2 regions of the Anoxybacillus sp. LAT27 genome follow, and region 2 is predicted to be linked to the other one. Evidence: a T-box and tRNA genes for the amino acid it is inferred to sense, from the RefSeq annotation. Region 2 holds a T-box; the other holds one or more tRNA genes.
What was found. A T-box is a leader RNA that pairs with one kind of tRNA and senses whether it is charged. The one in region 2 lies ahead of pheS (phenylalanine--tRNA ligase subunit alpha), so its partner is inferred to be a tRNA-Phe.
Positions count from the first base shown of each region.

Region 1: it encodes a tRNA-Phe, which carries the amino acid that the T-box ahead of pheS (phenylalanine--tRNA ligase subunit alpha) is inferred to sense. The anticodon was not compared.

Region 1 is NZ_JAIWYK010000421.1:127,858-144,461, reverse strand. Features, by position in the region: gene LD028_RS10805 (YybS family protein) at 1-690, shown strand, start outside; gene LD028_RS10800 (DHH family phosphoesterase) at 712-2,685, shown strand; gene rplI (50S ribosomal protein L9) at 2,682-3,131, shown strand; gene dnaB (replicative DNA helicase) at 3,208-4,572, shown strand; gene LD028_RS10785 (adenylosuccinate synthase) at 4,688-5,971, shown strand; tRNA gene LD028_RS10780 (tRNA-Asp) at 6,069-6,144, shown strand; tRNA gene LD028_RS10775 (tRNA-Phe) at 6,196-6,268, shown strand; gene yycF (response regulator YycF) at 6,368-7,072, shown strand; gene walK (cell wall metabolism sensor histidine kinase WalK) at 7,077-8,891, shown strand; gene LD028_RS10760 (YycH family regulatory protein) at 8,897-10,225, shown strand; gene LD028_RS10755 (two-component system regulatory protein YycI) at 10,212-10,997, shown strand; gene LD028_RS10750 (MBL fold metallo-hydrolase) at 11,003-11,791, shown strand; gene LD028_RS10745 (S1C family serine protease) at 11,904-13,112, shown strand; gene LD028_RS10740 (CxxH/CxxC protein) at 13,166-13,321, shown strand; gene rlmH (23S rRNA (pseudouridine(1915)-N(3))-methyltransferase RlmH) at 13,405-13,884, shown strand; gene LD028_RS10730 (peptide MFS transporter) at 13,907-15,397, opposite strand; gene LD028_RS10725 (ABC transporter substrate-binding protein) at 15,573-16,604, opposite strand, start outside.
Region 2 is NZ_JAIWYK010000445.1:219,043-235,646, forward strand. Features, by position in the region: gene LD028_RS16680 (ISL3 family transposase) at 1-1,025, opposite strand, end outside; gene LD028_RS16685 (hypothetical protein) at 1,186-1,629, opposite strand; gene pheT (phenylalanine--tRNA ligase subunit beta) at 1,811-4,225, opposite strand; gene pheS (phenylalanine--tRNA ligase subunit alpha) at 4,241-5,275, opposite strand; T-box leader at 5,324-5,559, opposite strand; gene LD028_RS16700 (TrmH family RNA methyltransferase) at 5,617-6,369, opposite strand; gene msrA (peptide-methionine (S)-S-oxide reductase MsrA) at 6,366-6,890, opposite strand; gene sspI (small acid-soluble spore protein SspI) at 6,974-7,183, shown strand; gene xylB (xylulokinase) at 7,222-8,724, opposite strand; gene xylA (xylose isomerase) at 8,742-10,067, opposite strand; gene LD028_RS16725 (SGNH/GDSL hydrolase family protein) at 10,138-10,800, opposite strand; gene LD028_RS16730 (Nif3-like dinuclear metal center hexameric protein) at 10,844-11,638, opposite strand; gene LD028_RS16735 (SDR family oxidoreductase) at 11,685-12,530, opposite strand; gene uxuA (mannonate dehydratase) at 12,527-13,624, opposite strand; gene uxaC (glucuronate isomerase) at 13,640-15,034, opposite strand; gene LD028_RS16750 (bifunctional 4-hydroxy-2-oxoglutarate aldolase/2-dehydro-3-deoxy-phosphogluconate aldolase) at 15,068-15,706, opposite strand; gene LD028_RS16755 (sugar kinase) at 15,722-16,604, opposite strand, start outside.

The sequences.
Region 1 (16,604 bases), on a different contig from region 2:
AGTAGCGGAGTTGCGATGGGACATGTGTGGCAAAGAAAAGGTGGAAAATATGTCGTTTTGCTCGTTGGGACGCTTTCTTTTTTAGTGAGCATGATCATCATTTATGCAAGTTCTGTTTTGTTTTTCGATATTCACATTGGCAAACAAATTGAAGAAATAATGCAACAATCATTTCAAAGTGCACAAATAGTGTTAGAAAAAATCGGACAACCAGCAAATGAGCAATTCGAAAAAACAATGAAACAAACGATGGACATTGTTATTGACTTATTGCCGACTGCGTTCGTTTTCGCGGCTGCATGTTTTGCTTGGATTACTCAACAAGCTGCCTTGCCCATTTTAAAACGATTAAATATGCCGATTGGTAACTGGCAGCCGTTTCGCGAGCTCGTTTTACCGAAAAGTTTGTTATGGTACTATTTAGCGGTTATGCTTTTGTTATTTTTCCCAATCGAGCATGGTTCATTTCTTTATATTGCGTTGCTTAATTTGTTTCAAATTTTACAGCTACTTATGACCATTCAAGGATTCTCGTTCATTTTTTATTGGATGCATCAAAAAAATATTGGGCGTAAAGGAGCTATTGCGATTGTTGTTCTATCGCTATTTTTCCCTTTTTTACTTCACCTCGTGCGAATATTAGGTATAATTGATTTAGGATTTGATTTACGAAAGAAGCTGAAAGATTAATGACGCAAGGAGCTGACGTTCATGTCGAGTTTATATGAAAAGCAGAGGCATCGCTATCCCTTGTATGTTTTAATCGGTATTACGTTTGTACTGCTTATCATTGTTACGTATTTTGAATGGATGATTGGGATAGTCGCTGCTGTGCTCCTTGGCCCTACGTTATTTCACGTATTTCGATCGTATAAAGTTGCTCAAGAGGAAATTGAAGATTACATTTCTACTCTCTCTTACCGGATAAAAAAAGTTGGGGAAGAAGCGTTAATGGGGATGCCGATTGGTATTATGCTCATTAACGATGAGTTAGAAATTGAATGGACGAACTCTTTTTTATCTTCTTGTTTCGGAGTGGATACGCTCGTTGGGCAATCATTATATGATGTTGCTGAACAACTTGTTCCGCTTATAAAAACAGAGGCAACAGAAGAAGTCGTTACATTTCACGATCGAACGTTTAAAGTAATCATTCGTCGAGAAGAACGATTACTTTACTTTTTTGATATTACCGAGCAAGCACAATTGGAGCAAAAATATGAGCAGGAAAAAATCGTATTAGGTGTCATTTTCCTTGATAATTACGATGATGTGACGCAAGGGATGGATGATCAAACGAAAAGCCAACTCAATAGTCAAGTGACATCCATCTTAAATAGGTGGGCGAGCGAATATGGTCTATTTTTGAAACGGACATCGTCGGATCGATTTGTTGCTGTGTTAAACGAACATATTTTACAGCAACTCGAAAAAAATAAATTTTCTATTTTAGATGAAGTGCGTGAGCAGACAGCGAAAAATCATGTGCCGTTAACACTAAGTATCGGAATAGGAACAAATTCCCCGTCTTTGCCAGAACTCGGTACGTTAGCACAGTCTAGTTTAGATTTAGCGCTTGGACGCGGCGGTGATCAAGTCGCGATTAAACAACCGAATGGAAAAGTAAAATTTTATGGTGGCAAAACGAATCCGATGGAGAAACGGACAAGGGTTAGAGCTCGCGTTATATCACATGCATTGAAGGAGCTCATTTTAGAAAGTGAGCAAGTGTTTATTATGGGACATAAGTATCCCGATATGGATGCCATCGGTTCGGCGATCGGCATTTTAAAAGTGGCTCAAATGAATCAAAAAGAAGCGTTCATTGTGATTGATACAAACCGTATTGACTCTGGGGTCCAACGTTTGCTAGAAGAAGTGAAAAAGCAGACAGAACTCTGGTCGCGTTTTATTTCTCCCGAGCAAGCATTAGAGTTGGCGACAGAAGATACGTTGCTTGTTGTCGTAGATACGCATAAACCTTCGCTCGTTATAGAAGAACGGTTGTTGTTACGATTAGATCGGGTTGTTGTGATTGACCATCATCGTCGTGGCGAAGAGTTCATTGAAGATCCGATTCTCGTATATATGGAGCCATATGCTTCGTCTACATCAGAGCTCGTAACAGAATTGTTACAATACCAACCAAAGCGTTCAAAATTATCTATGCTCGAGGCAACAGCTTTGCTAGCAGGCATCGTTGTCGATACGAAAAGTTTCACATTACGCACAGGATCAAGAACGTTTGATGCAGCTTCATATTTACGCGCACAAGGGGCGGATACGACACTTGTCCAAAAACTGTTAAAAGAAAATATTGAGCATTACATTAAGCGTGCTAAAATAATTGAGAACGCTATCATTGATGAGTACGGGTTTGCGATTGCAAAGGGAAGCGCCAATGAAACATATGATCCGGTTTTAATTGCTCAAGCAGCGGATACGCTATTATCTCTAAATGGTGTTGTCGCTTCGTTTGTTATTTCGAAGCGAAGCGATCAAATGATCGGGATTAGTGCCCGTTCGTTAGGAGATGTGAATGTGCAGTTAATTATGGAAAAACTTGATGGTGGTGGTCATCTCACGAATGCGGCCACTCAGCTTGCCAATATTACAATCGATGAAGCAGAAAAGCGATTGAAGGAAGCCATTCGAGAATATATTGCAGGAGGTAGGGACACATGAAAGTGATCTTTTTAAAAGATGTGAAAGGAAAAGGGAAAAAAGGGGAAGTAAAAAACGTTGCTGATGGTTATGCGCAAAACTTTTTATTTAAACAAGGGTTAGCAATCGAGGCAACACCAGCCAATTTAAAAGCATTAGAAGCCCAAAAAAATAAACAAAAGAAAGAAGCGGAAGAAGAATTAGCTCGCGCAAAAAAATTGAAAGAAAAAATTGATACGTTAACTGTTGAATTATTTGCGAAAGCTGGTGAAGGTGGTCGTCTATTCGGTTCAATTACGAGCAAGCAAATTGCGGAGGCGCTTCAGCAACAACATGATATTAAAATTGATAAACGAAAAATTGAATTAGATGACGCCATTCGAGCGCTTGGCTATACAAATGTACCAATTAAACTTCATCCAGAAGTAACTGCTACATTAAAAGTACATGTACAAGAGCAAAAGTAATGAAATGTGATTTTATGCCGGATTTTTTCCGTGCATATAATCACATTTTTCTTATGAGAAAGGACGGTGAGCGTACATGACAGACATATTTGCTGATCGACTCCCCCCACAAAATATCGAAGCTGAACAAGCTGTGCTCGGAGCGATTTTACTAGAGCCATCCGCGCTCACAACCGCTTCAGAAATATTAATTCCCGAAGATTTTTATCGAGCGGCACATCAAAAAATTTTCCGAACGATGTTACAACTATCTGATCGTGGCGAGCCTGTTGATTTAGTGACGGTTACATCGGAACTAGCAGATGCAAATGCGCTTGAAGAAGTAGGAGGCGTGTCATATTTAACAGAGCTTGCCAATGCCGTTCCAACAGCGGCGAATGTGCACTATTATGCGAAAATTGTAGAGGAAAAATCTATTTTGCGCCGTTTAATTCGCACGGCTACATCGATTGCTCAAGACGGTTATACACGCGAAGATGAAGTAGACGATGTGTTAAATGAAGCGGAGCGAAAAATTTTAGAAGTATCGCAACGAAAAAATACGACGGGATTTCAAAATATAAAAGATGTGCTTGTTCAAGCGTATGACAACATCGAAATGCTTCATAACCGAAAAGGTGAGATCACGGGAATTCCAACAGGTTTTATTGAACTTGATCGAATGACAGCAGGATTTCAACGAAGCGATTTTATTATTGTTGCTGCTCGTCCGTCTGTCGGGAAAACAGCGTTTGCATTAAATATTGCCCAAAATGTGGCGACACGTACAGGTGAGAACGTGGCAATTTTTAGCTTAGAGATGGGGGCACAGCAACTCGTCATGCGTATGCTTTGTGCAGAAGGAAATATTAACGCTCAAAACTTGCGAACCGGCAAACTGACGCCAGAAGATTGGGGAAAGTTAACGATGGCGATGGGTAGTCTATCAAATGCTGGTATTTTTATTGACGATACGCCGAACATTCGTGTTAGTGAAATTCGTGCCAAATGCCGTCGCTTAAAACAAGAACAAGGACTTGGTATGATATTGATCGACTACTTGCAGCTCATTCAAGGAAGTGGACGCAATCGTGAAAATCGTCAACAAGAAGTATCGGAAATTTCCCGTTCATTAAAAGCGTTAGCTCGTGAGTTAGATGTCCCTGTCATCGCTTTATCTCAGCTTTCTCGTAGCGTGGAGCAACGTCAAGATAAACGACCGATGATGTCTGACTTGCGGGAATCGGGAAGTATTGAACAAGACGCGGATATTGTTGCTTTTTTATATCGTGATGATTATTACGACAAAGAATCAGAAAACAAAAACATTATTGAAATTATCATTGCAAAACAACGGAACGGTCCTGTTGGTACAGTACAACTTGCTTTTGTAAAAGAGTACAACAAGTTTGTCAACTTAGAGCGCCGCTTCGATGATACGAACGTTCCACCGGGAGCGTAATGTATACGAATAAAAATAACAAACAAACATATAAATGTTCGGTTTTTTATTGATTTTTCATAGTTGATTTGGTACACTTACTATGTTTGGAATTGATGAAGCGGAGGTGCTCGCTATGTCTTCAGTTGTTGTTGGAACACAATGGGGCGATGAGGGAAAAGGAAAAATTACAGATTTTTTATCACAACATGCAGAAGTCATTGCACGATATCAAGGTGGAAATAACGCCGGACATACGATTGTATTTAACGGCGAAAAGTATAAATTACATTTAATCCCTTCTGGCATTTTTTATAAAGATAAAATTTGCGTCATTGGAAATGGAATGGTTGTCGATCCGAAAGCGCTCGTGCAAGAATTAGCGTATTTGCATGAGCGTGGTGTAAGCACAGACAATTTACGCATTAGCAACCGTGCGCACGTCATTTTGCCTTATCACTTAAAGCTAGATGAAGTAGAAGAAGAAAGAAAAGGGGCTAATAAAATTGGGACGACGAAAAAAGGCATTGGCCCTGCTTATATGGACAAAGCCGCGCGTGTCGGCATTCGCATTGCAGATTTGCTTGATCGCGAAGTGTTTGAAGAAAAGTTAGCTCGTAACTTAGCTGAGAAAAATGTGCTTTTTGAAAAAGTGTACGGTGTAGAAGGGTTTCAGTTAGAACACATTCTTGATGAATATTACGAATACGGACAGCAAATTGCCAAATATGTTTGTGACACATCTGTCGTATTAAACGATGCACTTGATGAAGGACGCCGTGTTTTATTTGAAGGTGCTCAAGGCGTTATGTTAGATATCGACCAAGGTACGTACCCATTTGTTACGTCGTCAAATCCTGTTGCTGGTGGGGTTACCATTGGGGCTGGTGTTGGCCCGACAAAAATTAAACATGTTGTAGGGGTAGCGAAAGCATATACAACACGTGTTGGTGACGGTCCGTTTCCAACAGAGTTAAACAACGAAATTGGTGATCGTATTCGTGAAGTAGGTCGTGAATACGGAACGACAACCGGGCGTCCACGCCGTGTCGGTTGGTTTGATAGCGTCGTTGTTCGTCATGCGCGTCGTGTTAGTGGAATTACAGACTTATCATTAAACTCGATCGACGTGTTAACAGGTATTGAAACGTTGAAAATTTGTGTTGCTTATCGTTACAAAGGACAAATCATAGAGGAGTTTCCGGCGAGTTTGAAAGTATTAGCGGAATGTGAGCCGGTATATGAAGAATTGCCGGGATGGACGGAAGATATTACGGGTGTAAAAAGTTTAGACGAGCTTCCAGCTAATGCACGTCGTTATGTTGAGCGCATTTCGCAATTAACGGGTATTCCGCTTTCGATTTTCTCGGTCGGACCAGACCGCTCTCAAACGAATGTTGTCCGCAACGTATATGCATAAGGAAAAACGTCGATGACTCGTTCGTCGGCGTTTTTTTAAAAAAACTATTGTCTTATTACTAATTATATAATAGAATAATAGATGTCTGTTGAAATACGGTTCCGTGGTGTAGGGGTTAACATGCCTGCCTGTCACGCAGGAGATCGCGGGTTCGAATCCCGTCGGAACCGCCATTTTTATTGAAATAGCAATGCGATAAAAATTGGGAAGTTAGTTATACATATGGCTCGGTAGCTCAGTCGGTAGAGCAAAGGACTGAAAATCCTTGTGTCGGCGGTTCGATTCCGTCCCGAGCCACTTGCAAGCATAGATACGTATATGTGTCTATGCTTTTTTGTTTTATAATGGTGACATGGTACACTATATGTAAATATGCCTTTGGGGGAGTGAACGTACATGGAAAAAAAAATTTTAGTTGTCGACGATGAAAAGCCTATTGCTGATATTTTGCAATTTAATTTAAGAAAAGAAGGGTACGACGTACATTGTGCATATGACGGTGTAGAAGCGCTGCAAAAAGTAGAAGACATTCAACCAGATTTAATTTTATTAGATATTATGCTACCTCAAAAAGATGGCATGGAAGTATGTCGTGAAATTCGTAAAAAATACGATATGCCTATTATTATGCTAACAGCAAAGGACTCTGAAATAGATAAAGTGCTTGGGCTAGAACTTGGCGCAGACGATTACGTGACGAAACCATTTAGCACACGCGAGCTGTTAGCGCGCGTCAAAGCGAATTTACGTCGCCACCAACAAAGACAAGAACAAGATGTAAAAGAAATGAGCGAAATAAAAATTGGTCCGCTCACGATTCACCCAGATGCTTACACGGTATCGAAACGAGGAGAACAAATTGAGTTAACCCATCGAGAATTTGAACTACTTCACTATTTAGCAAAGCATATCGGACAAGTGATGACGCGCGAACATTTACTGCAAACGGTATGGGGATATGACTATTTTGGCGATGTGCGTACCGTGGATGTCACCGTTCGACGTTTGCGTGAAAAAATCGAAGATAACCCTTCGCACCCGACATGGATTGTAACAAGACGAGGGGTCGGGTATTACTTACGAAATCCGGAACAGGAGTAACCGCATGAGAAAAGTGAGCATATTTCAATCGATTCATGTGAAATTTGCCTTGATTTACATTTTACTTATTTTAATTGCGATGCAAATTATTGGGGCTTATTTTGTACGTCAGTTGGAAGCGCAGCTTGTTGAAAACTTTAAAAATTCATTAAACGAGCGCGTTATTTTACTTGCTTATAACATTGAACAAGAAATGAATAAAGAGCGCGATAAAAAAAGTCCAACGATCGAAGAAGAAATTCGTTCTATTTTACAAGACTTCGTTTCACAAGATATTTCCGAAGTGCGCGTCATTGATCATAAAAGTAAAGTGTTAGGGACATCAAACCCATATAATCAAAATATTGTCGGAAAGCGCACGACGGACTTATTAATTAAACGAACGTTAGTGGCCGGTGAAATGACAGAAAAAATGCTCGTTGACCCGAAAACAGGTCATCGCATGTATATTTCTTCTACGCCTATTAAAGTGAAAAATGAAATGAAGGGAGCGATTTATGTCATCGCTTCGATGGAGAACGTTTTTGCGCAAATGAGGCAAATTAATAACATTTTAGCGACAGGAACGGGCATTGCTTTAGTCATTACGGCGTTATTAGGCATTTTATTAGCACAGACAATTACACGACCAATTTCAGATATGCGTAAACAAGCATTGGCAATGGCAAAAGGTAATTTTTCTCGAAAAGTAAAAGTGTATGGATACGATGAAATTGGACAACTCGCGCTTAGCTTTAACAACTTAACGAAAAAATTGCAAGAAGCGCAAGCGACGACAGAAGGAGAGCGACGTAAATTAGAATCGGTATTAACGCATATGACAGATGGGGTTATTGCAACAGACCGAAAAGGACGAATCATTTTAATTAACGATGCCGCCCTCAACATTTTAAATGTTTCACGTGAAACAGTGCTTTCAGCACCGATTGTGACGGTATTAGGATTAGATGAACAATATACGTTCGAAACGTTAATTGAAGAACGTGAAACGTTAATTTTAGACTTTAGTACGGACGACGAAATGTATATTTTGCGCGCTTCTTTATCTGTCATTCAAAAAGAAAAAGGGCTTGTGAATGGCTTAATTGTCGTACTGCATGACATTACAGAGCATGAAAAAATTGACCGTGATCGTCGCGAGTTTGTAGCCAATGTGTCCCATGAATTGCGAACGCCGTTAACAACGATGCGCAGTTATTTAGAGGCACTGGCGGACGGAGCGTGGCGAGATGAAGAAATTGCTCCGAGATTTATTGAAGTGACACAAAACGAAACAGAACGAATGATTCGTCTCGTTAATGATTTGTTACAGCTTTCTAGGCTCGACAGTAAAGACTATAAATTGAAAAAAACACGTGTACATTTCATTCCATATTTCCATAAAGTCATTAATCGATTTGAATTAACAAAAAAAGAAAACGTTTCGTTTGTTCGAGACTTTCCAAATGAGAAAATGATTGTGTATATGGATGAAGATAAAATTACCCAAGTGCTCGACAATATTATTTCTAACGCGTTGAAGTATTCTCCGCAAGGAGGAACAATTACGTTTCGGGTGAAGAAAAAAGGCGAATATATTGAAGTGAGTGTAAAAGATGAAGGTGTCGGTATTCCGAAATCCGATTTATCGAAAATTTTTGAGCGTTTTTATCGTGTCGACAAGGCACGTTCGCGTAAGCTCGGCGGAACAGGATTAGGTCTTGCGATTGCAAAAGAGGTTGTCGTTGCACATGGTGGGCGTATTTGGGCAGAAAGTCAAGAAAGAAAAGGGACAACCATTTACTTTACTTTGCCGATTGAACAACAGAAAAAAGGATGAAAACGATGAAATACGAAACGATCAAGTCAATTGTATTGACGATTCTTGTATGTACGAGCGTTTTTTTAACGTGGAGTTTATGGACGTATCAACCGAAATATGATTTCATCGAAAACGCAAAATACATTCAAAATGTTCCTGTCAGTAATGTCGCCGTTGATTATGGCACAGTCATTCAGCCTCGTTATATTTTCATTCATAAAAATGAACAACATTATGGGATAACACATCATTCGGACATTTATAAATTTATGAAAGAGATGAAAAATTGGACATTCGATCATTTCGAAAACATATCAAGCACGATAAAGAAAGAACAATTTCTTTCCTTTATCCGTGGAAAAGGAAAAATTGAAATTATTTATCCCGATGACATACCGATTGAAATGTATCGAACTATGTTTCAGTTTGAAGATCAAGATGTCGAAAAAGTTCAGTTCGATCGCATCATCATTCCGATGAATGAAAACGAAGGAGAGGTGACTGTCTATTTCGTATCTGTCAATGAAAAGCGTATATATAAAGCGGTTGTTCAAGATGCAGCAATCGAAAATGTGAAACAAACATATTATGCGCGGGCAGAACGTTATACCCCGTTTTTATCTTATGACATTAGCGAAACAAAATCGTTGTTTTTACCAGCGCGTCCGCTCGTATTAAACCGATTGCAATATTATATGGATGAGTTAAGTACAGATCGTTTTAAAGATGCATTATTTACAGACCCAAGTTTTGTGAAAAAAGATGTACTCAATTTTGGCGAGGAATACACAGATGGATCACGCTTAATGGACGTTGATTTATCTAAAAAATTACTGTTGTACGTCAATCCAGCAGCTCGTGGTGAAACACAAACGTTTGACCCAACTATTTTGCAAAAAAGTATTGATTTTGTGAACGATCATGGCGGTTGGACAGACACGTATTATTTTGATCGCTTAGACGAAAACGGGAGAAAAGTAACTTTTCGTTTGTTCGCCAATGGCTACCCTGTATTTAATCGTTACGGAATGGCGGAAATTGTGCAAATATGGGGGGAAAACGAGATTATAAATTACCAACGTCCGTTATTCACATTAGCGATTCCCGACCGCGTGAGTTTGCCAATTACACTTTCGTCTGGATATGAAGTCATCGATCAGTTGAAAAAACAAAAAAATATTCAACATGAATTTATTGACGACATTTCAATTGGCTACGAACTTGTTCGCGATTCAGAGCGAGAAAATATCGTCGTTTTAGAACCATCTTGGTATTGTTTGTATAACGGAACGTGGCGGAAAATTGTGATGACGACAGATGAACGAAGAGGGGATATCATTGGATTGGAGTAAAACGAAAACCATTTTTATTATTACATTCCTCATTCTTGATATATTTTTAGGTTATCAATTTATCCAGAAAAAAAATAGTAGCCAGCTTGATGTCATTTTAGAAGCGACAATCGAGGAACAGCTCGAAGCGGATGGCATTACATATGTCGATTTACCAAAAGAGATCACAAAATCGACATATGTGAGTGGGAAAAGTAAAACATTCACAGAAGATGAAGTGAAAAAATTAACGAACCAACAAGTCGAAGCTGCAAATGAAACGGTGTTACAAGCCCACTTTATTCAGCCTATTCCGCTACAAGATCCAAAGGATGGTTATCGCTTAACAGAGTTTTTAAAACAAAATATCATTGCGGGTGATCAATATACGTTTTGGAAGTATGATGAACATTTACAAGCGCTCATTTATTTTCAGCAATATGACGGAAAAACAATTTATAAAAATGTGAGCAGTATGTTACTTATTTATGTGAATGATCAAAATGAAATGGTCGGCTATGAACAAACGTTGCTCGTTGATTTAGAAAAAAACGAAAAAAAGCAAGAAATTTTACCAGCGATTAAAGCGTTAGAAACGTTGTATAAACGAAATTACTTAAAGCCGGGTGATCGCGTAACGAAAATTGATCTCGGCTATTATGCGCTTGTTCAGTTTACAGCTTCCCAGGTGTTAACGCCAACATGGCACGTTGTTGTGAATGGAAAAACAGACTATTATGTCAACGCATTTGAAGGACAAGTCATTAGCGATGAAAATAAAGTGTTGGAGTGAATTAGATGAAGTTTAGTGTTTTAGCAAGCGGCAGCACAGGCAACGCTTTTTACGTAGAAACGAAACAAGAACGATTGCTTGTTGATGCTGGATTAAGCGGGAAACAATTAGAAAAACTATTTGCTGATATTGATCGTCATATTGAAGATATAACCGGTGTTTTAGTAACACATGAACATAGTGACCATATTAAAGGATTAGGTGTGATCGCCCGTAAGTATTGCCTTCCGATTTATGCGAATGAAAAAACGTGGAGAGCGATGGAAGGTCTTATTGGTGATATCCCATCTGAACAAAAATTTATTTTTCCGACAGGTTCTGTTCGTACGTTTGGAGATTTGGATGTGGAATCGTTCGGTGTGTCTCACGATGCTGCAGAGCCGATGTTTTATGTGTTTCATTATGAAGGAAAAAAGTTAGCTCTCATTACAGATACAGGGTATGTGAGTGAACGCATGAAAGGTGTCATTCGGCATGCCGATGTATTTGTATTTGAAAGTAACCATGATGTAGAAATGTTACGTATGGGAAAATATCCTTGGAACATTAAACGGCGTATTTTAAGCGATGTTGGACATGTATCGAATGAAGACGCAGGTCTCGCTCTAGCAGATGTCATTGGTGACAAAACAAAGCGCATTTATTTAGCGCATTTAAGCCAAGATAACAATATGAAAGAATTAGCACGCATGACGGTCGCTCAGACGCTTGAAAGAAAAGGGATCATTGTAGGGGAATCTTTTCAACTGTACGATACAGATCCGGCTCGTCCGACCGCACTTATTCCCGTATAAATTTCACCGTTTTTTCACCAACACGACGTATGTATATTGTTAGATGATAAGCGAAAAAACAGGTTATAATGGAAAAGGGGTCAATATTTTATAAAGAAAGGACGGGTGAAAAATGGGCTATTATGATGATCATTATGAACATATTCGTCAAAAACAAAAAGGCAATCGTGGAGGCGCTTTTTTAGCAGGGGTAGTCGGGGCCATTTTAGGCGGTATGCTTGTCGTTGTCACTATCCCTTCACTAGTGAAATGGGATGTCTTGCCTTATGAGCTCGAACAAACGGAAGAAAAACAAGTGACTGTAACAGAGCAACCAAAAGTAGATAAAAGTGTAGCCGTCGATGTTGTGACTCAAGTAACAAAAGCGGTGAATAAAGTATCGGATGCTGTTGTTGGCATTGTCAATATTCAAGAGGCGAGCTTTTGGTCGGAAGGTGGAGAAGCGGGAACTGGTTCGGGAGTCATTTATAAAAAAGAAGGAAACAAAGCATATATTGTTACCAACCATCACGTCGTTGAAGGAGCAAGTCGTGTGGAAGTGAGCTTAAGCGACGGAACAAAAGTGCCAGCACGATTGCTTGGGAGCGATGTGTGGACGGACTTAGCTGTGTTAGAAATTGATGCGAAACATGTCACAAACGTAGCGGAGTTTGGTGACTCTGATGTCGTAAAAGTAGGGGAACCGGTCATTGCGGTCGGAAACCCACTTGGCTTGCAATTTGCAGGTTCTGTGACACAAGGAATTATTTCTGGCGTAAATCGTACAATCCCAATTGATATTGATCAAGACGGTATTCCGGATTGGCATGCAGAAGTACTACAAACAGACGCTGCCATTAACCCAGGAAACAGCGGGGGCGCACTCGTAAATATCGAAGGTCAAGTCATTGGAATCAACTCGATGAAAATTGCGCAAGAAGCTGTGGAAGGAATCGGATTATCGATACCGATTAACTATGCCAAACCAATTATTGCGGATTTAGAGAAGTTTGGACAAGTTCGTCGTCCGTATATGGGCGTAGAATTGCGTTCGTTAAGTGATATCCCAGCCTATCATTGGCAACAGACGCTTCATTTGCCAGTAAGCGTCAAAGAAGGAGTAGCGATCTTGCAAGTCGTACCGGGATCACCTGCTGCGCAAGCTGGATTGCGTGAATTTGATGTCATCGTTGCGTTAGATGATGAAAAAATCGCCGATGTGGTTGAATTAAGAAAGCATTTATATAATCGCAAACAAATTGGTGATACGATGAAAGTGACATTTTATCGCGATGGTAAAAAACAAACGGTGACATTAAAATTAGCGAAACAATCGTTGTAACGAAACGACAGGGGAGCCCTGTCGTTTCATTCATGAACAAGGAGTGATGCGACATGTGGAAATGTTGTGAACAACATGTTGAACTGGCAATTGATATGTATGTGGATGAAAAACAACAAGCACCAGAAATATCAACAACACCTGTGGATAAAAAAGAAGAATTATGCGATTTTTGTGAACAACGAGCTACATATATAGTAGGGAACTAATGTTTCTACACAATATGTGGATTTGTTTTGTGGATATGTGGATAAATATTGTGGATATCATGTTTGTAAAGTGGGGATCACTTGTGAATATATACATTATTGCTGTGGGTAAACTGAAAGAAAAATATTTAAAACAAGGGATTGAAGAATATACGAAACGATTATCAGCCTATGCGAAAGTCGACATCATTGAAGTAGCAGATGAAAAAGCGCCAGAACAGTTAAGCAAACAACAAATGGAGCTCGTCAAGAAGAAAGAAGGCGAGCGTATTCTAGCAAAAGTGACAGATGATATGCACGTGATTGCTTTAGCGATTGATGGAAAAATGATGTCATCTGAACAGTTTGCTCAAACGCTTGATCGGTTAGTGACATACGGAAAAAGCAAAATTGCTTTTATTATCGGTGGGTCACTCGGCTTAAGCGACGACGTCATGAAACGAGCAAACGAATCGCTCTCGTTTTCAAAAATGACATTTCCTCATCAACTCATGCGCCTCATTTTAACCGAGCAAATTTACCGCGCTTTTCGGATTAATCGTGGAGAACCGTATCATAAGTAAAATAAGCGGCTTATTTGGCCGCTTATTTTATCCCTTTCATAAAGCTTTCAATTTTTGGTGAGATGATGAAAAGAATGACGCTAAAGGCGATGGCGATTCCACCGATCGTTCCGAAATAAGCCATTTCTGTTTCTGGTGTATAAAACTTTACGATTTGCGCGTTAATTGCTTGGGCGGCTGCGCTTGATAAAAACCATAAGCTCATCGTTTGAGCTGAAAATGCCGCTGGAGCGAGCTTTGTCGTTGCCGATAAGCCGACCGGTGATAAACATAGCTCACCAAACACAACGATTAAGTAGCTTAGCACGAGCCAAAGAGGGCTCACTAATGAGTCGTTTCCACCGAGATAAGCTGGCAATAAAATGACGACAAATGATAACCCAGCAAACAATAAAGCTAAAGAAAATTTCTTTGGAATGGATGGTTGTTTATCTCCTAGCTTCACCCATAGCCAAGCGAAAATCGGCGCAAACGTAATAACAAACAACGGATTTAACGATTGGAACCAAGCTGGTGAAAGATCGATACCAGCAAAATGTAACTGCGTTCGTTTATCTGCATACGTTGCTAAAATAGTGGAACCTTGTTCTTGAATCGACCAAAACATCGCTGATGCGATGAATAACGGGATATAAGCAATAATGCGTGAACGTTCCACATCTGTCGTTTTCGGACTACGATACATCACGACGAAATAAATCGTTGGAATGACGATACCGAAAATGCCAACGAGTGAGACGAACAAATCGATCGTTAATACATTCATTGATGAGCCGATGAAAACGAGTAAAGCGATGATCGCTGCGCCAATTGCTCCCCATGTGAACACTTTTTTCTTTTCATCTGCAGATAATGGGTTTGGTACATGCGTTCCCGCAAGACCGAGATTTTTCTTTTTCGTTGCGACAAATACGAGAAGTCCGAAAAACATTCCGATCGCGGCAATCCCAAAACCGAGATGGAAATTATATTTCATGCCAACCGTTCCGACAACGAGCGGAGCTAAAAAGGCACCGAGGTTAATCCCCATGTAGAAAATGCTAAACCCCGCATCGCGACGGTGGTCCCCTTCAGCATATAAATCTCCAACGACGCTTGAAACATTTGGTTTAAGCAATCCTGTCCCAAGAACGATTAAAACCATCGAAACAAAAAACATTGTCACACTTCCCGGAACAGCTAAAGCAATGTGACCGAGCATAATTAAAATGCCCCCGTAAAACACAGCTTTTGCCGTTCCAAACAATCGGTCAGCAACCCATCCGCCAATGATTCCTGACATATAAACGAGAGAACCGTAAATCGACATAATTGCTAGAGCAGTCGTTTGATCCAGCCCTAAACCGCCCTTTGATACTTCATAATACATATAAAACACGAGAATGGCGCGCATGCCATAGTAGGAGAAGCGCTCCCAAAACTCCGTAAAAAATAATGTAAAAAGTCCTTTTGGGTGGCCGAAAAAGCCGCGTTGGGGAACGCTCTCGATCATTCTTTGTTTGTTTTGTGACATAACGAAACCCCTTCCATTTTTGAAAAATAATAATTTTTATTTTCTGTATTTTCTATATGAAGCCAATCCGTAGTAATAAAAAGGCTTCACAAATAATAATTTTAAAACAATATACAGATTAAGTAAATAAAAAATTTTCTAAAATAATATAAGAGGATAGCTTTTCGCCATCCTCTTATTTACGATGCATTTTAAACTGTAAAAATAATTCATTGTAATAGGCAAGCATGCTTTTGCCGAGGTTTTCATACACTTCCAGTTTATTGGCTAGTTGTTCGCTCGGATAAAAACGTTCATCTTCGACGATTTCTCTCGGCAAATATTCGAGTGCTTTTTTATTTGGTGTCGAGTAGCCAACGTATTCGGCATTTTGGGCGGCGTTTTTCGGATCAAGCATAAAGTTGATAAATTGATGGGCTCCTTCAATGTTTTTGGCCGTCTTTGGAATAACCATATTATCAAACCATAAGTTTGTTCCTTCTTTTGGGATGACATAATCGAGTCGCTCGTTTTCCCACATGATTTCTGCTGCATCGCCTGACCAAACGATACCGATCGCTGCTTCTTCGTTCGCAAGCAGCATTTTAATTTCGTCTCCGACGATCGCTTTGACGTTTGGCGTGAGGGCATCTAGTTTTTGCTTTGCTTGTTGTAAATGTGTTTTGTTCGTATCGTTGAGCGAGTAATGTAAACTATTTAACGCCATGCCGATAATTTCACGTGCGCCATCGACAAGCAAAATTTCATTTTTAAACGCAGGATCCCATAAATCGTTCCAACTCGTTATTTCCTTTCCGCCAAGTAGGGCACGGTTATAGACGATGCCGACCGTTCCCCAAAAGTAAGGAATGGAATATTGATTCCCTGGATCAAACGATAAGTTAAGAAAACGGTCATCAATATAGCGTAAGTTTGGGATTTTTGCATGATCGATCGGAAGCAACAATCCTTCTTCTTTCATTTTACTGATGGCATATTCTGAAGGAACTGCGACATCGAATGTCGCGCCGCCTTGGGAAATTTTCGTCATCATCGCTTCATTTGAATCAAACGTTTGATAAATGACTTTGAGGCCTGTTTCTTTTTCAAATTTTTTAATAAGCGCAGGATCAATATAGTCGCCCCAGTTATAAATCGTTAACGTGTTGTTTCCTCCGTACCCTTCAGACGATTCAATCATTTTTGTCACATAAAGCAAACTGAAAGC
Region 2 (16,604 bases):
ATAGGCTCCTTCCACCTTTCAAGCGTGTTGGCTGCTTCCTGAAAAGAAGCAAAAGGGCTCTGTTTGGCTAACTTAATCCATTCTTCCAAGCGTTCCTTTGCTTCATTATATCCATCGGTTCGGTAAAAATCCCGAAACAACTCTTTTAGATAATAAGCAATGGAAAGTACCAGATACTCCTCCAAGATATCGTCTAATCGACGCCGTTGGTCCTTACGAAGCTTTTCACAGCCTTTTAAGAGAAGATATCGAGCCTTTTTCAATGGAGAAAATTCCTTTCTTGCTTGATCCAAGGCTTGGGTCACTTTTTGAACCACATGGTACTTATCGATGACAATCGAAGCAGATGGAAACAGGGCGCGAACCGCCTTATGATAAGGTTCCCACATGTCAAGAATCACCGTTTGGACCATTTCTTTCGACAGGATATTTTGGCTCAACAAGTTGATGGCGGAGTCACATTGGCGATCGGCATGCATTCCCATGACCGATCCGTCTTTGGCATCCATCAATACGGTTTCATACTGATGTCCCTTTTTTACCGCGATCTCATCTAAGCTAAGCACCATCTCTTCTTGAGAAGATGCTTCTATCGCTGTTTGACGCTCTTTTGCTTTTTTCGATGCGATGGAGTAATAGATGCGTTCCAATGTCGTATATGGGATGCGGTGCTTTCGGCTAACCTCTTGAATGGCGGAGCCTTCACAAAGTTCATACAAGTACTCACAAAATCGATTAGTGTAATGTTGATTGGGCTGAATCGATTCCAAAGAGGCAGAAAACACTCGGGAACAATTCCAGCACCGATAGCGCTTTACCTTGACGAACAAGTACACCGGCTGATGGAAAATCGCCAAATCCCGTACTTTTCTTGTCCGTCTGTCGTGGACAGTGGAAGTGGCAAACCCACAATGAGGGCAGCGTTCCTGTGTCTCTGTTTTCTCTACATGAATCGCATAACCATAGGAAAGAAGTTCTTGTTTAATCACTTTAAATTCTGGCAATCCTAGTGATATAGAAAGCACTTACGAGACCCCCTTAATGTTGATTTCACCACTAACATTATTGCTAGGATCTCGTTAGTGCTTTCTCTTTTTTGTCACTAAATCACAAAATTTGGTGATGAACCAAAAATAAAAAGACTTGTCGAAGATTGTGACAAGTCTTTTGCTTTGTTATCACTTACTACCCAATAGAACGATTAGCATTACAATAAAATTCTATACTTGTTGAAATCGTATATGTTGCACCATTATAGGAATATTTTCCTGACACTGTAATGACGTATGTGCGCCCACTGTCAATTAATTCCACACTATATCCTGTCTGTGTCCACGTCCCACTGCCGGATGCTTTTGAGGAAATCGATTTAACTCCCGAAAACAGTTGTCTTTTGTGAACATCACTATACTGAGTTTTAAAAGTTCCTGTCACATACAAAGTTTGAACGGTTTGTCCAACTTGGATCGTTGTTGTTTTTGTCTTTGATGCAATCGATTGAGGAGTAATCGTCCCCGATTCTTTTATCCCCGTTTGATTCGAAGTTGCCAATGAATCTTTTCCTATGCCAAATAAAATTCCTCCAACAAGCATTACTGCTACTGCTATGCTTACAAATTGACGAATCATTTTAAAAATTCCTCCTTTCGTTTTGATAATTTGATTATACTTCACTTTTTTCCATTATTCACCGCCAACTTGATGTCGAACCCCGCCAATTTTGGCGGACTAGACAAAAAAACGCCCCCACCGATCCGCCAAGGACATAAAATCCCCCATCCAATGCCCGTGCATCAGATGGGGGTTCGCTTTACCCGCGCAATGTGGCGCCGAATTGTTGTTCGACCGCTTTGATGACTTGTTCGTGAACGTTTGTTATTTCTTCATCTGTTAATGTCCGCTCTGGGTCATAGTAACGGAGCGAGAAGGCGATCGATTTTTTGCCTTCCGGGAGGCGGTCGCCTTTGTAGACGTCGAAAATCGATACATCCTTCAACAGTTCACCGCCTGCCTCGATAATCGCTTTTTGCAACTCACCCGCGACGACATGCTCATCAACGACAAGGGCGATGTCGCGCGTAATCGACGGGAAGCGTGGAATCGCCGTATAGCGAATGTCGGCTACTTCCGCCTTCAACAATGCTTCAATGTCTAGTTCAAACACATACGTTTCTTTTAAATCAAATTGTTTTTGCACGTTCGGATGTAGCTGACCGATAAAACCAATTGTTTTGCCGTCTAGCAACATATCGGCCGTGCGCCCTGGATGAAGGTGCTCGCGTTTTGCTTGCTTATATTCCACGCGGTTTTCTAATCCTAGCAACGCAAACAAACCATCTAAAATTCCTTTAACGACATAGAAGTCAACTGCTTTTTTCTCCCCTTGCCATAAATGGGCGTGCCATACACCTGTCAAAACGCCTGCGAGACGTTCTTTTTCGTTCGGCAGTTCATGTTCGCCGTTAGCTAAATATACCGAGCCGATTTCGTATAGCGCTACGTTTTCGACTTGGCGGGCACGGTTATAGCTTGCTGCTTCCAATAAGTGCGGCACTAAGCTTTGCCGTAAGACGCTTCGTTCTTCGCTCATTGGAAGAGCAAGACGAATCGGTTCCGCCGTTTCAAGCGCAAACATCATTGCTTTTGCTTCGTTTGTGAGCGAGTACGTAATCGCTTGGAACAAGCCTGCATCTTCTAAATAACGGCGCACGTGACGACGTTTTGCTTGATATGGCGTTAATTTCCCCGGCTTTGCTTCGCCGATCGGCAATGTCGCAGGTAAATGGTCGTAGCCATATAGACGCGCCACTTCTTCAATGATGTCTTCTTCAATTGTAATGTCTGCACGACGCGACGGAACGGTAATCGTAAACGTACCGTCATGTTCTGTAAACGCGAATTGCAAGTTTGTTAAAATATTCGCAACTTCTTCTTTCGTAATGGCTGTGCCAAGCACGCGATTGATACGATCTAACGTAATCGTGACAACAACATCTTTTTGTTGCAGTGTGTTCACTTCCACAACGCCGCCAACGACTTCTCCGCCAGCATATTCCGCCATTAACGCAGCCGCGCGATCAAGCGCTTCTTTTGTCCGCGCTGGATCGATTCCTTTTTCAAACCGTGTGCTCGACTCGCTGCGCAATCCGTGATCTTTGACCGCTTGGCGAACAACCGAACTTGCGAAATACGCGGACTCAATAAACACGGTCGTTGTGTCATTTTTTACTTCCGAGTTCGCACCGCCCATCACACCAGCTAAAGCGACAGGCTCTTTCCCGTTCGTAATGACGAGATGGTTTTCTGTAAGCGTGCGCTCTACATCATCAAGCGTCACGATCGTTTCACCGTTTTTCGCACGGCGAACGACAATTTCTTTCGAACCGAGGCGATCATAGTCAAACGCATGAAGCGGTTGACCATATTCAAGCAAAATGTAGTTCGTAATATCAACAACGTTATTGTGTGGACGAATGCCAGCTGCCATTAAACGCGCTTGCATCCAAAGAGGGGATGGACCGATTTTCACGTTTTTCACAATGCGTCCCGCATATAACGGATTATCTTCTTGTGCATCGACCCGTACAGAAATGTAGTCATGAACGTTTTCGTCGTTTTCTTTCAACTCAATGGCCGGAAGCTTCACGCTCCGCCCTAAAATCGCTGCCACTTCATAAGCGACGCCGATCATGCTTAAACAATCAGCACGGTTTGGTGTTAAACTAAGCTCCAACACTTCATCATCCAAGTAAAGTAGTTCTAGCGCATCCGCTCCGACCGGTGCATCGCTTGGGAAAACGAAAATGCCATCGGCGTATTCTTTCGGCACTAATTTCGACTCCACGCCAAGTTCTTGTAACGAACAAATCATGCCGTTCGATTCTTCACCGCGCAGTTTTGCGCGTTTAATTTTAAAGTTGCCGGGCAATACGGCACCAACTTTAGCCACCGCAACTTTTTGTCCTTTTGCCACGTTCGGCGCCCCGCAAATGATTTGCACCGGTTCCTCTTCGCCAATATCAACGAAACATTTGCTTAATTTATCAGCGTTCGGATGTTGTTCACGCTCAAGCACATGTCCGATGACGACACCTTGTATTCCTTTATTGCGCACCTCGACGCTTTCCACTTCAATACCTGCTTTTGTGATGCGATCAGCCAATTCTTTTGCGGTAATGCCTGTTAAATCGACATATTGTTGTAGCCATTTATATGAAACAAACATCGTTCCAACCTCCTTTTACATCCGATTAAATTGTTGTAAGAAACGAACATCATTTTGATAAAAATGACGAATATCATCAATGCCGTACTTCAACATCGCAATACGCTCCGGCCCCATCCCGAACGCAAAGCCTGTATATTTTTTCGAATCAAATCCTGCCATCTCCAGCACGTTCGGATGAACCATTCCTGCCCCTAAAATTTCAATCCAACCTGTTCCTTTACATACGCTGCAACCGTGTCCACCGCAATTGGCACATGATACGTCCACTTCAACAGACGGCTCTGTAAATGGGAAAAAACTTGGACGGAAGCGAATGTCGCGGTCTTCTCCAAACATTTTGCGCGCAAATTCGCGCAACGTTCCTTTTAAGTCGCTCATGCGAATGTTTTCGTCCACAACGAGCCCTTCAATTTGCGTAAATTGATGCGAATGTGTCGCATCGTCGTTGTCGCGACGATATACTTTTCCCGGGCAAATGATTTTTACTGGACCGCGTCCTTGATGTTTTTCCATCGTGCGCGCTTGCACCGGAGACGTATGTGTACGCAATAAAATTTCCTCTGTAATATAAAATGAATCTTGCATATCGCGCGCTGGATGACCTTTTGGCAAATTGAGCGCTTCAAAGTTGTAGTAATCTTGCTCTACTTCTGGACCTTCGGCAATCGTATAGCCCATGCCGATAAACAAATCTTCAATTTCTTCAATAACGCGCGTGAGTGGATGATGATTGCCACGTCTCATTGGACGCCCTGGAAGCGTGACATCAATCGCTTCAGATGCCAATTTTTTCTCTACTTCTTCTTGTTCAAGTGTTGCTTGTTTTGCTTCTAATGCTCGTTGAATCGCTTCGCGTACGTCGTTGACAAGTGCTCCCATGAGCGGGCGCTCTTCAGGCGACAATGCCCCCATCCCGCGCAGCACTTCTGTAATGGGGCTTTTTTTTCCAAGATACGCCACGCGCACATCGTTTAACGTTTTTAAATCGGCTGCTTGCTCAATTTGAACGAGCGCTTCTTGTTGAAGCTGTTGTAACCGTTCTTTCATGAAATACCCTCCTTTGTTATGTATAAAAATAAAAAACTCGCCCCTTAAGTAAGGGACGAGTGCACTCGCGGTACCACCCTTGTTAGCTATGCAATCAACATAGCTCACTTCATTGCGATAACGGTCTACACCGGAACGCCTTTACATTTTGCATGCGCAAAATGGTCCAAGCGCCAACTCCCGAGGTGAATTCACTTGCTTAAGCCATAAAAACGCTCGCAGTCTATGGCGTTTTCTCCCTGAATGGCGATCGGCAAGCTACTCTTCTCGATCATCGTTTTTTGTATGATGAAATTCTTCATTTATTATAAGCAAATGGGGAATAACGTGCAAGGTTGCGTTTATTTTTTCTGCAAATGGTAAAGTAAAATCCCTGTTGCAACGGCTACGTTTAACGATTCTGCCTTCCCATAAATCGGCACATATAAGTTTGTTGTCGTCTGTTGTAGCCACTTATCGCTTACCCCGCTTCCCTCATTTCCAACAATTAATGCAAACGATGAAGAAGGAGATACAGAACGGTAGTCTGCCCCATTTTGCAGCGATGTTCCATAAATGGGGATATGCTTGTTTTGGAAGCGAGCGATCCATTGCCCTATGTCCCCTTTGACAACAGGAAAATGAAACAACGAACCTTGCGTGGCGCGAATCACTTTTGCGTTATATATATCGACGCTTCCTTCTCCGACAACGACAACGTCTATTCCTGCAGCATCTGCTGTGCGAATAATCGTCCCTAAGTTTCCGGGATCTTGTACTGCATCAACGAACAACGCTGTTTGCACATCATCCACGTTCCAATGCATTTGTTTACATACCGCTGCAATGCCTTGCGGTGTTTCTGTGTCGCTTATCGCTTTTATCACTTCATCGGTCACGATCGTCATCGGAATATGAGAAATATTCCAACTAGCTGGAATGGACGCATGCTCAACAACGATCAATTGTTCAATGTGCACACCGCTTTTCACTGCTTCTTCTACTAAATGAAATCCTTCAATGAGAAACAGACCGGTTTTGTCGCGCCCTTTTTTCGTTAAAAGCTTTTTCCATTGTTTCACCCGCTCGTTTTTCGGCGATTCAATTCGCTTCACTCGTTTTTCCCCCAATGTTTCGCAATAAATTCATCACGTCCAGATGCCGCTCGGTCTTCCTTATAATGTTTTGGGTTTTTCTTATGGTAGTTTTGATGGTAGTCCTCAGCTGGATAAAATGTCGTCGCCGGTAAAATGTTTGTCACAATCGGTTTTGAAAAACGTCCACTTTCTTCTAATTGTTTTTTTGATTGTTCAGCTAATGCTTTTTGCCGTTCATTATGATAAAAAATTGCTGTTCGATATTGTGGGCCACGGTCGTGAAATTGCCCCCCGTCATCCGTCGGATCAATTTGACACCAATACAACTCTAACAATTTTTCATACGGAAATACATCGGGATCAAACGTAATTTGTACCGCTTCATAATGTCCTGTCGTTCCTGTTTTCACTTGTTCATACGTCGGATGTTCCACATGACCGCCTGTGTATCCAGAAACGATGCCGTAAATCCCATCAAGTTCTTCAAACGGCGTAACCATGCACCAAAAACACCCACCAGCAAATGTTGCTTTTTCCATGTTTCTCTCTCCTCTTTTATGAATAGTAGTTATCATTATAGCAAAAACTACTTACGCAATACATAAAGAATGGAGTGAGTCAAATGGATTTTAATTTACGTGGTGCCGTTATGGCAAACGTCGCAAACAGTTCAAAAGACCAGCTTCAACATACGATCGTTGATGCGATTCAACAAGGTGAAGAAAAATATTTACCCGGTCTTGGTGTCTTATTCGAAGCACTATGGAATCACGCGACAGAAGAACAAAAACAATCGATGCTTGAAACATTAGAAAAAGCCGTAAAAAAATAGCCTTCGCATTGAAGGCTATTTATATTTAAGGGGGATCTTCATTTTCTAAACGCTTTTAACTTCTTAGATATTTCCTTTGTTTGCGTATATATTTCCTTATACACCAAGAAAATTTCCTTGTACCTCTCTACCGCTTCGTTATTTGGCTCGACAATTTGTTCTACCTTTTTAAATACACGAGCACAATGTTCTAAGGATGGGAACCACTTACACCCATAAGCTGCAATCATCGCAGCACCCATGCTCGGTCCCTGCTCGTTTTTTAACTTTTCAATTGGGGTAGCAAATATATCCGCTTGAATTTGTAACCACTCTGCACTTTTAGCGCCCCCTCCAATTGAAACGACGGTATCTATTCGTTTTCCGCTTGCTCTAATAATTTCAACCGATTCATTTAAAGAAAATGTAATTCCTTCTAAAACAGCACGAGCAAAATCCCATATCGTATGAGTAGCATCCACTCCGATGAAAGAGGATCGAATATCTGCATCTGCATAAGGTGTTCTCTCTCCGACTAAATATGGCGTAAACAATAATCCATTTGCCCCAATAGGTGATTGACTATACGCTCGTTTGACAATTTCGGAAAAGGACATATCATTTAGCAACGTGCGCTTGAACCAATCAAAACTATATCCGGCAGCTAATGTTACGCCCATAATGTAGTACGAATCTGGTTTTGCATGATTAAAATAATGTACTTTTCCTCCAAATTCCTTTCCACCTGTTTGCTCAAATGCAAGCACAACACCAGATGTCCCAATACTACACATCGTTTGTCCTTCTTCTAATATACCTGCACCAATCGCACCACATGCGTTGTCTGCTCCCCCAGCAAATACTTTTACACTTGTTGGAAGACCTGTTTTTTCCGCTATTTCAGGTAACAACGTACCAACATAATCGGTAGCTTCCACTAATGGGGGACATAACCGAATGTCGATATCAAGTAATTGACAAATTTCTTGACTCCATTCTTTTTTTCTTATATCAAGAAGTAACGTTCCTGCCGCATCGGAATATTCCATGGCAACATGGCCAGTAAGGCGCATGCGAACATAATCTTTCGGCAATAAAAACGTACGAGCTTGCTTATAAAGATGGGGTTCATGTTTTTTCACCCATAATAATTTTGGTAATGTAAATCCTTCAAGTGCCCGATTTTTTGTAATGGATAACAATTTCTCATTTCCAATTCTCTCTTCAATCCATCGACATTGTTCCGTCGTTCTTGTATCGTTCCAAAGAATAGCTGGTCGCACAACCTCATTGTTTTCAGATAATAACACTAACCCGTGCATTTGCCCAGAAAAACTGATGCCAACAATCGAACTTGGATCAACATTTGATACTTGCAACACTTTTCGCAATGCAGTAATCGTTTTTTCTACCCAATCTTCTGGGTTTTGTTCGTTATATCCTGAATGTGGTTGGTAAAGGGGATACGCTTCCGTACTCTCCCCTTTGATCTTTCCTGTCCAGTCAATGAGTAATGCTTTAACTGCACTTGTTCCTAAATCAATACCAATGACGTGTTCCAAGTTCATCCCTCATTTCATTAACGTCCTGCACAAACTTCGAGTAAATATTGATTAAGCAACGTTTTCAAACGCTCTTGACGTCCTGAATGATTGTGGATATCCCCAAGTTGCAATGCATATGTCTCTAGCGTATGAAAATTGGCTCTACCCTCAACAATGTCGCGACCAATTCCTTCAGTATAACTCTTGTATCGTTCCTCAATGACGGATTCAAATACACGATCTTCAATTAGGCGGTGTGCAACTTTTAGTCCAATTGCAAAGCTATCCATACCGGCAATATGAGCGTAAAATAAGTCCTCCGGTTCGAACGAGCCACGTCTTACCTTAGCATCGAAATTTAATCCACCACGGCCAAGTCCGTCATTTTGTAAAATTTCATACATCGCAAGTGTTGTTGTATATAGATCCGTTGGAAATTCATCTGTATCCCAACCAAGCAACGTATCTCCTTGATTTGCATCAACAGAACCTAACATGTTATGAATGCGTGCAACTCGCAATTCATGTTCGAATGTATGTCCGGCCAATGTCGCATGGTTAGCTTCAATATTAAATTTAAAATAATCTTTTAGTCCATATGTTTGTAAAAATGCTAACGCTGTAGCGACATCAAAATCATACTGATGTTTCGTTGGTTCTTTCGGTTTTGGCTCAATTAAGAATTGTCCATCAAAACCAATTTCTTTTGCGTAGTCAACAGCCATATGCAAGAAACGGGCTAAATTGTCAAGCTCTAGCTTCATGTCGGTGTTCAATAACGTTTCATACCCTTCTCGCCCGCCCCAAAATACATAGTTTTCTGCACCGAGCCGCTTAGCGATTTCTAGTCCCTTTTTCACTTTCGCCGCCGCATATGCAAACACATCAGCATTGCAAGAAGTGGCTGCGCCGTGTACAAAACGTGGATGCGTAAATAAGTTAGCTGTATTCCAAAGCAACTTTGTTTTACTCGTCTTCATATATTGTTCAATCATATCAACGATTTCATCTAAGTTTCTATATGTCTCTACAAGATTATCTCCCTCTGGCGCAATATCAACATCATGAAAGCAGAAAAATGGAATGTCCAACTTTTCAAATAATTCAAACGCTGCTTCAACACGTGCTTTTGCTAAATCCATGCCACTATATCGATTCCAAGGACGAATAGCTGTTCCAACACCAAAAGGATCCGATCCATCTCCTACAAACGTATGCCAGTATGCCACTGAAAAGCGCAAATGCTCCTCCATTGTTTTATCCCCTATTTTTTCTTGAGGATTATAGAACTTAAAAGCAAGCGGGTTCTTCGATGTTGGCCCTTCATAAACTACCTTGTTAACGTTTTCAAAATAAACCATGTCGGATTCCTCCCCGATTTTTATAAAATCTTCAAGTTGAATTATAACAGGTTTAAGTTAGTTTGTCTATCTAATAAACAAAGTTGTCACAATTCTTTTTCCAATCGAAATTAATTGCGTCCAAAAAAGCTTGTGCAATAACCATATGCCCTGGTGCTGACGGATGAATACGGTCCCAAGCTAACGCAGCAGGATAAAAAAATTTTAGTAATCTATCAAAGGCCTCTTGTATATCGACGAATAGGCTATCTGTTTCTTTCGCGATTTTTTTTACAACTGAACCATATTGATCCATTGTACAACGCATGGCATCTAATTTGTTACTTTCTATATAAAATGGCGACATAAGAATGATCCCTTCGACTGAATGTCTTGTTTCTGTAACAAGTGTTCGCAATGTTTCTTCATATTCATCTAAGTACACATGCTTTTCTTTCATAAAAGGAGTATCGTACTGACGCCAAACGTCATTAATTCCAATTAAGATTGATAGCCAGTTCGGCCGCTCATGCATAACATCTTCTTGCCACCTCCCCTTCAAATCTCGGACATTATTTCCACTGACCCCTTTGTTAATAACACGAATCCCCATCTCTGGATAATTTACTTGCAGTAGAGCGTTTACATAAGAGACGTAACCCGCTCCTAATTCATTATCCTTGTCTTTTGTACGGTTACATTCGGTTATCGAATCACCGATAAATAACAGCTTATGCCCTCGTCCAATCTTCATTTTTATCCTCCTCCAAAATTCAAAAAACAGGAAAATAATTTAACTAAACTATTTGAAACACAGGCCTTTCACCAATAAAATGAACAGGGATATTAGGAAACGTTGACTGCAATTGCTCCGCCAAATATTTCATTCCTGGCTCTTCACTCTCAGAATGGCCAAGCACGATTAAAGACTTATGTTTATCTTGTTGTAAGGAATCTCTCACATACTCTGGAACCTCCCATTCTGGACCTTCTCCATAAATAATTAAATCTAACTTTTCTTGTTCAAATAAAGGGATGCATAATTCCCCACTCCCCCTATAACCTACTAACACTCCAATTCGTGTACAATACATAGACAAATCTCCAGTGACCCGCACAAATGGAATTTGCAACTGCCTCTTCACATATTCAACAATATCGCTTAATGTTGTAGGAGGAATGGAAATTATTGTTGTATGCAAGCGATGATTAGAAACATATTTTTCCCATCCTAAAGCACGGAGCAAGCCAAGCATTATGCCGTCGGGCTTTTGTCGATGCAAATAATCATGGAAACGATAAACCGCTATACCTGACTCTCGAATTAAGCGTAGCTTCTCTTGATATACTGAATCATTTTGGAACATTACCATATGATCACTATGACTATAAAATAATCCTTCATGTGTGATAAGAAGATTAGCCCTCCTCAGAATCGTTTGCTCTATGACATAATAAGTAGGCATAAAACTCACCGAAATCCCTTTTACTTCCATGTTGATTTTACCATACTTGAGGGAGTCTACAGTATTAGGAACTTTTTCTACTCCCTTCATTAATTGATCAACTACATGCTGAACAGTAATCCGCATACTCTTTTATCCTTTCGAAAAAATCACGTTGATTAATATCTCCGAACTATACTCCTGAATATGCTAAAAAACCGCCATCTACAGGTATAATCGTTCCTGTTACAAAACCACTCATCCGATCATCCACCAACCAAACTAATGTCCCTAACAAATCTTCTGGATTACCTAATCTTCTCATAGGGGTATGAGATATAATTTTCCTCGTGCGCTCTGTGTATGAACCATCCACATGTTTAAGAAGATGCTCATTTTGTTTTGTCAAAAAAAATCCCGGAGCTATCGCATTAACACGTACCCCCACCTCAGCCACATGTACAGCAAGCCACTTTGTGAAATTTTCGACTCCAGCTTTTGCTGCGCTATATGCAGGTACTTTCGTCATCGGCCTCGGAGCGCTCATTGAGGAAATGTTAATGATCGTTCCCCCTCTACCAATCATCTGTTTAAGGAACAGTTGCGATGGAATGAGTGTACCGAGAATATTTAAATTGAAAACATATTCAAAACCTTCCTTAGTCAAGTCAAAAAAAGTTATAATTTCTTTATTTCCTAAATCCCACAGTTCTAGAACTTCTTTTGACGTGATCCCTTTCGAATGATTACCACCTGCACCATTAATAAGTACATCACATGATCCATAAGTAGCGAGAACTTCTTCAGCAGCTTTAGTTACACTACCCACATCCAACACATTACATTCAATAGCTAAAGCTTCTCCACCACTTTTCATAATATCTTCTTTCACTTGCTCCGCCTTCTCAAGCGTTCGATTCAAAATAGCTACTTTCATACCTTGACGAGCCAACTCTTTTGCCATGTAACTACATAAAGTGCCTCCGCCACCTGTTACAACTGCTACTTTCCCTTTTAAATTTTGATGAATGGGTATCATCTATTTATCCCCTTCCCTGTCTCTCTTTTCTCGTTCTCCAAACTATCCCAAATACCTAACAAATACATAATGCCAAGAGCTCGATCATACAATCCATAACCCGGCCGTGCTTTCTCTCCCCATATTGTTCGACCATGATCTGGACGAATATAACCTTTGAAATCTAATTCATGCAAAACTTTCACAATCTCGCATATGTTTAATGAGCCGTCGCAGCTGCGATGTGACGTTTCTTCAAAATTTCCATTTTCGAAGGTTTTTATATTTCTTACATGAACAAACGGTACACGCTTTCTCTCTAAAAAATATCTAAATATTTCGACCACATCGTTATTTGGGCTTGCCCCTAATGATCCAGAGCATAGAGTCAATCCATTTGAATGGCTATCAACCATATTGGTTATTATTTCTAAATCTCTTTTATCCTTTACAACGCGAGGTAGGCCGAACACTGACCACGGTGGATCGTCCGGATGAATAGCCATTTGAACACCACATTCCTCTGCGACTGGAATAATTTGTTCCAAAAAGTAACGTAAGTGATCCAATAAATCATCCTCTGTTACCCCTTTATATAATTTGAGGAAATACTTTATTGTTTTCAATCGTTTCGGTTCCCATCCGGGAAGTAAAAAACCATTTGACCCATTCTCAATAAATCTTACTATTTCTTCTGGCTCTATTTCTTCAATCTTTTCCCTTTCATAAGCTAATACACTTGCACCATCTGGACGCACTTTCGCTAAATCAGATCGAATCCAGTCAAAAACAGGCATAAAGTTATAACAAATCACTCTCACCCCTGCTTTTGAAAGATTGCGAATCGTTTGTTTATAATTGTTAATGTACACCTCCCTAGATCGAAGGCCTAACTTAATATCTTCATGAACATTAACACTTTCAATTACATGAAGATGAAAACCTTTTTCGTTAACTCGGTGTTTTAGCTGTAATATATCTTCTAGAGGCCAAGTTTCTCCGACCGGAATATGGTATAGCGCGCCTACAATTCCTTCAACACCTGGAATTTGTCGAATGTCGTCTAGTGAAACTGTATCATTTTCTTCTCCAAACCATCGAAACGTCATTTTCATGATCTACCTACCCCTTCAATGATCGAAGTACTTTTTAGCATTGAAATAACATACATTTTGTACAATCTCCCCTAAAAAATCATAGTCTTTAGGAGCTATTCCCTCCTCAATCCAAGAGCCGAATAAATTACATAAGATTCTACGAAAATACTCGTGACGTACGTAAGATAAAAAACTTCTAGAATCAGTTACCATACCAATAAATGTACTTAATATTCCGACATTAGAAAGATCTTTTAAATGTCTTACAATTCCATCTTGATGATCGTTAAACCACCAAGCAGCCCCGAATTGGATTTTTCCTTGTATCCCTTCTGATTGGAAATTACCAATTGCTGACGCCACGATATAGTTATAGGACGGATTTAGTGTATATATGATTGTTTTAGGGAGCTGATCCACCTCATCCAAAGCATTTAAAAAATCGTTCAATGGCTTAGCCATAAAAAAGTCGTTAATCGAATCATAACCTGTATTCGAACCAATCTTCCGAAACATCTTCTTATTAGCATTCCGAACGGATCCAATGTGCAATTGCATAATCCACCCAAGCGAGTGATATAAACACCCTAGAAAATGAAGAGTAAATGTCTTATATTTTTGCTCCTCTTCATGACTCAAAATAAACCCGTCTCTCCTCTTTTGAAATAACGTACTAACCTCATAAAAATCACTCTCTACATAAGTCATTGATTCAAGACCGTGATCAGCCGCTTGACAACCAATTTCATGAAAATCATGCACTCGACTCTCAATAGCTTCCAGCAGTTGTTTATAATTCTCAATCGGTATGCCCGTAACCTCCCCTAATTTGTGCACATACTCTAGAAAATATCCGTCATTAATTTCTATAACAGCATCCGGACGAAAGGACGGAATTACCTTTACCGAAAATGACGGATCTTCATTAATCTTTTTATGGTGCACTAAATTATCGAGCGGATCATCCGTAGTTCCAATCCATTCTACATTCGACTTAAGAATGAGAGCTCGAGCAGAAAATTCTTCTTCCAGAAGCTGTTTATTACAATGATCCCACACAAATTTCCATGTTTTCTCATTTAAAAGATCGTCAACACCAAAATACCTTTTTAATTCTAAATGTGTCCAATGATATAGCGGATTGCCTATACAGTGTGGAACCACTTTTGCCCATTCCCGAAACTTTTCAATATCTGTCGCATCCCCAGTAATATATTTTTCCTCTATCCCCAACGCTCTCATTGCCCGCCATTTGTAATGATCACCTTCTAACCATAGCTCTGTCATGTTGTGAAATCGGCGATCTTCAGCGATTTCTTTTGCTTTCAAATGACAATGATAGTCTATAATTGGTAACATCTTAGCATAACCATGATACAACTCTTGAGCGTGTTTGTTTTGTAATAAAAAATCATCATGAATAAACATATTTACCCTTCTCCTTTTCACAATCCCCCAACTTCATAAAGTGTACCCCTTTCGTGTAATGGTTGTAAGTGTAAGCGCCCTTCGTGTAATTTCTTGTAATTCTCTATCGTTCAATAATCGCCTCGTGTTGACTAGGGAGTTGCCTATACCGACCGCATCTACCCCTGCTTTGATATATTTACAAATAGTTTCCTCATTTATTCCTCCCGTTACCATCAAAGGAATGTGTGGAAGGGGTTCTTTTATTTGTTGAATATACTTTGGTCCAAAAGTAGATGCAGGAAATACCTTTATCATATCCGCTCCGCACTGAAAAGCAGCGACAATTTCCGTAGGAGTCAATCCCCCGGCAACGCTAAAAATCTTCCGCTTTTTCGCTATTTGGATGACATCAACAGAGAAGGTCGGGGAAACGATGAATTGAGCTCCGGCTTCGATGACTCGTTGCGCTGTTTCGGAATCAATTACCGTTCCCGCACCAACAACCATTCCTTCTAACTCTAGCACTGCTTTTTCAAGTGCATATAATGCTCCTCTCGTTTCCATCGTGATCTCCATAATTGGAATTCCACCTTGCTGCAAAGCCAACCCTATTGGAATAATATTATCCACTGTTGCTCCTCGTATAACTGGGACAATTGTAATACTCCTAATGAATTCAAACAAATCCATGGAATCCCCTCTTCCTCATCTCGTTATATCTTCTCCTGATTGATTGACTAATCGTTCTACGTCTACGCGCTCTGGCATTCCTTCTACGTCTCCTTCCACCATCGTCACGAGTGCCCCAACCGCATTCGCTCGTCGCACAGCTTCGATTACTGGTAAACCTTCAATTAATCCAGATAACAGCCCGGCAGCAAAGCCATCGCCAGCCCCTACAGGGTCAACAACATGACTGACTGGAAAACTCGGAACGTATCCATTGCCCGTTTCTGTAAAATAATGTGCCCCTTTGGCTCCTAGTTTGATAGCCACGAGTGAAGCACCGCTTTCAATAAGCTTTCTTCCCCACTCTTCAATTGTCCCTTCCCCTAACAAAAATGAGGCCTCTTCAATTCCAGGAAGAATAATATCTGCCTGATCAATGAGACGAGACATCACCTCTTTCGCCACATCTAAATCAGGCCATAATTTCATCCGAAGGTTTGGGTCAAAAACAACTTTCACTTTGTAATATCGTGCTATCGCAATTGCAGCAAAAATAGTTTCTTGGCAGCTTCCGCTTAATGCAGGAGTAATTCCAGTAATATGCAAATACTTTGCCTTAGAAATGTATTCCTCATCTAAATCTTCAGGGGTTAACTGACTTGCTGCCGAACCATGGCGATAATAGTATACACGGATGTCATTGTGTCTTCTCTTTTCTTTGAAATAAATGCCCGTCTGTGCTTGATGAATTACCTTTGTTTGGCTAACATCTATTCCTTCCCCTTTTAAAAAGGATAAGATTGCTCTTCCAAATTCATCATCTCCTACTTTGCTAATCCATCCAACACGATGACCTAGCCGCGCTAGACCAACGGCAACATTGGACTCTGCTCCTCCAATTCTCTTTGTGAACGTACTC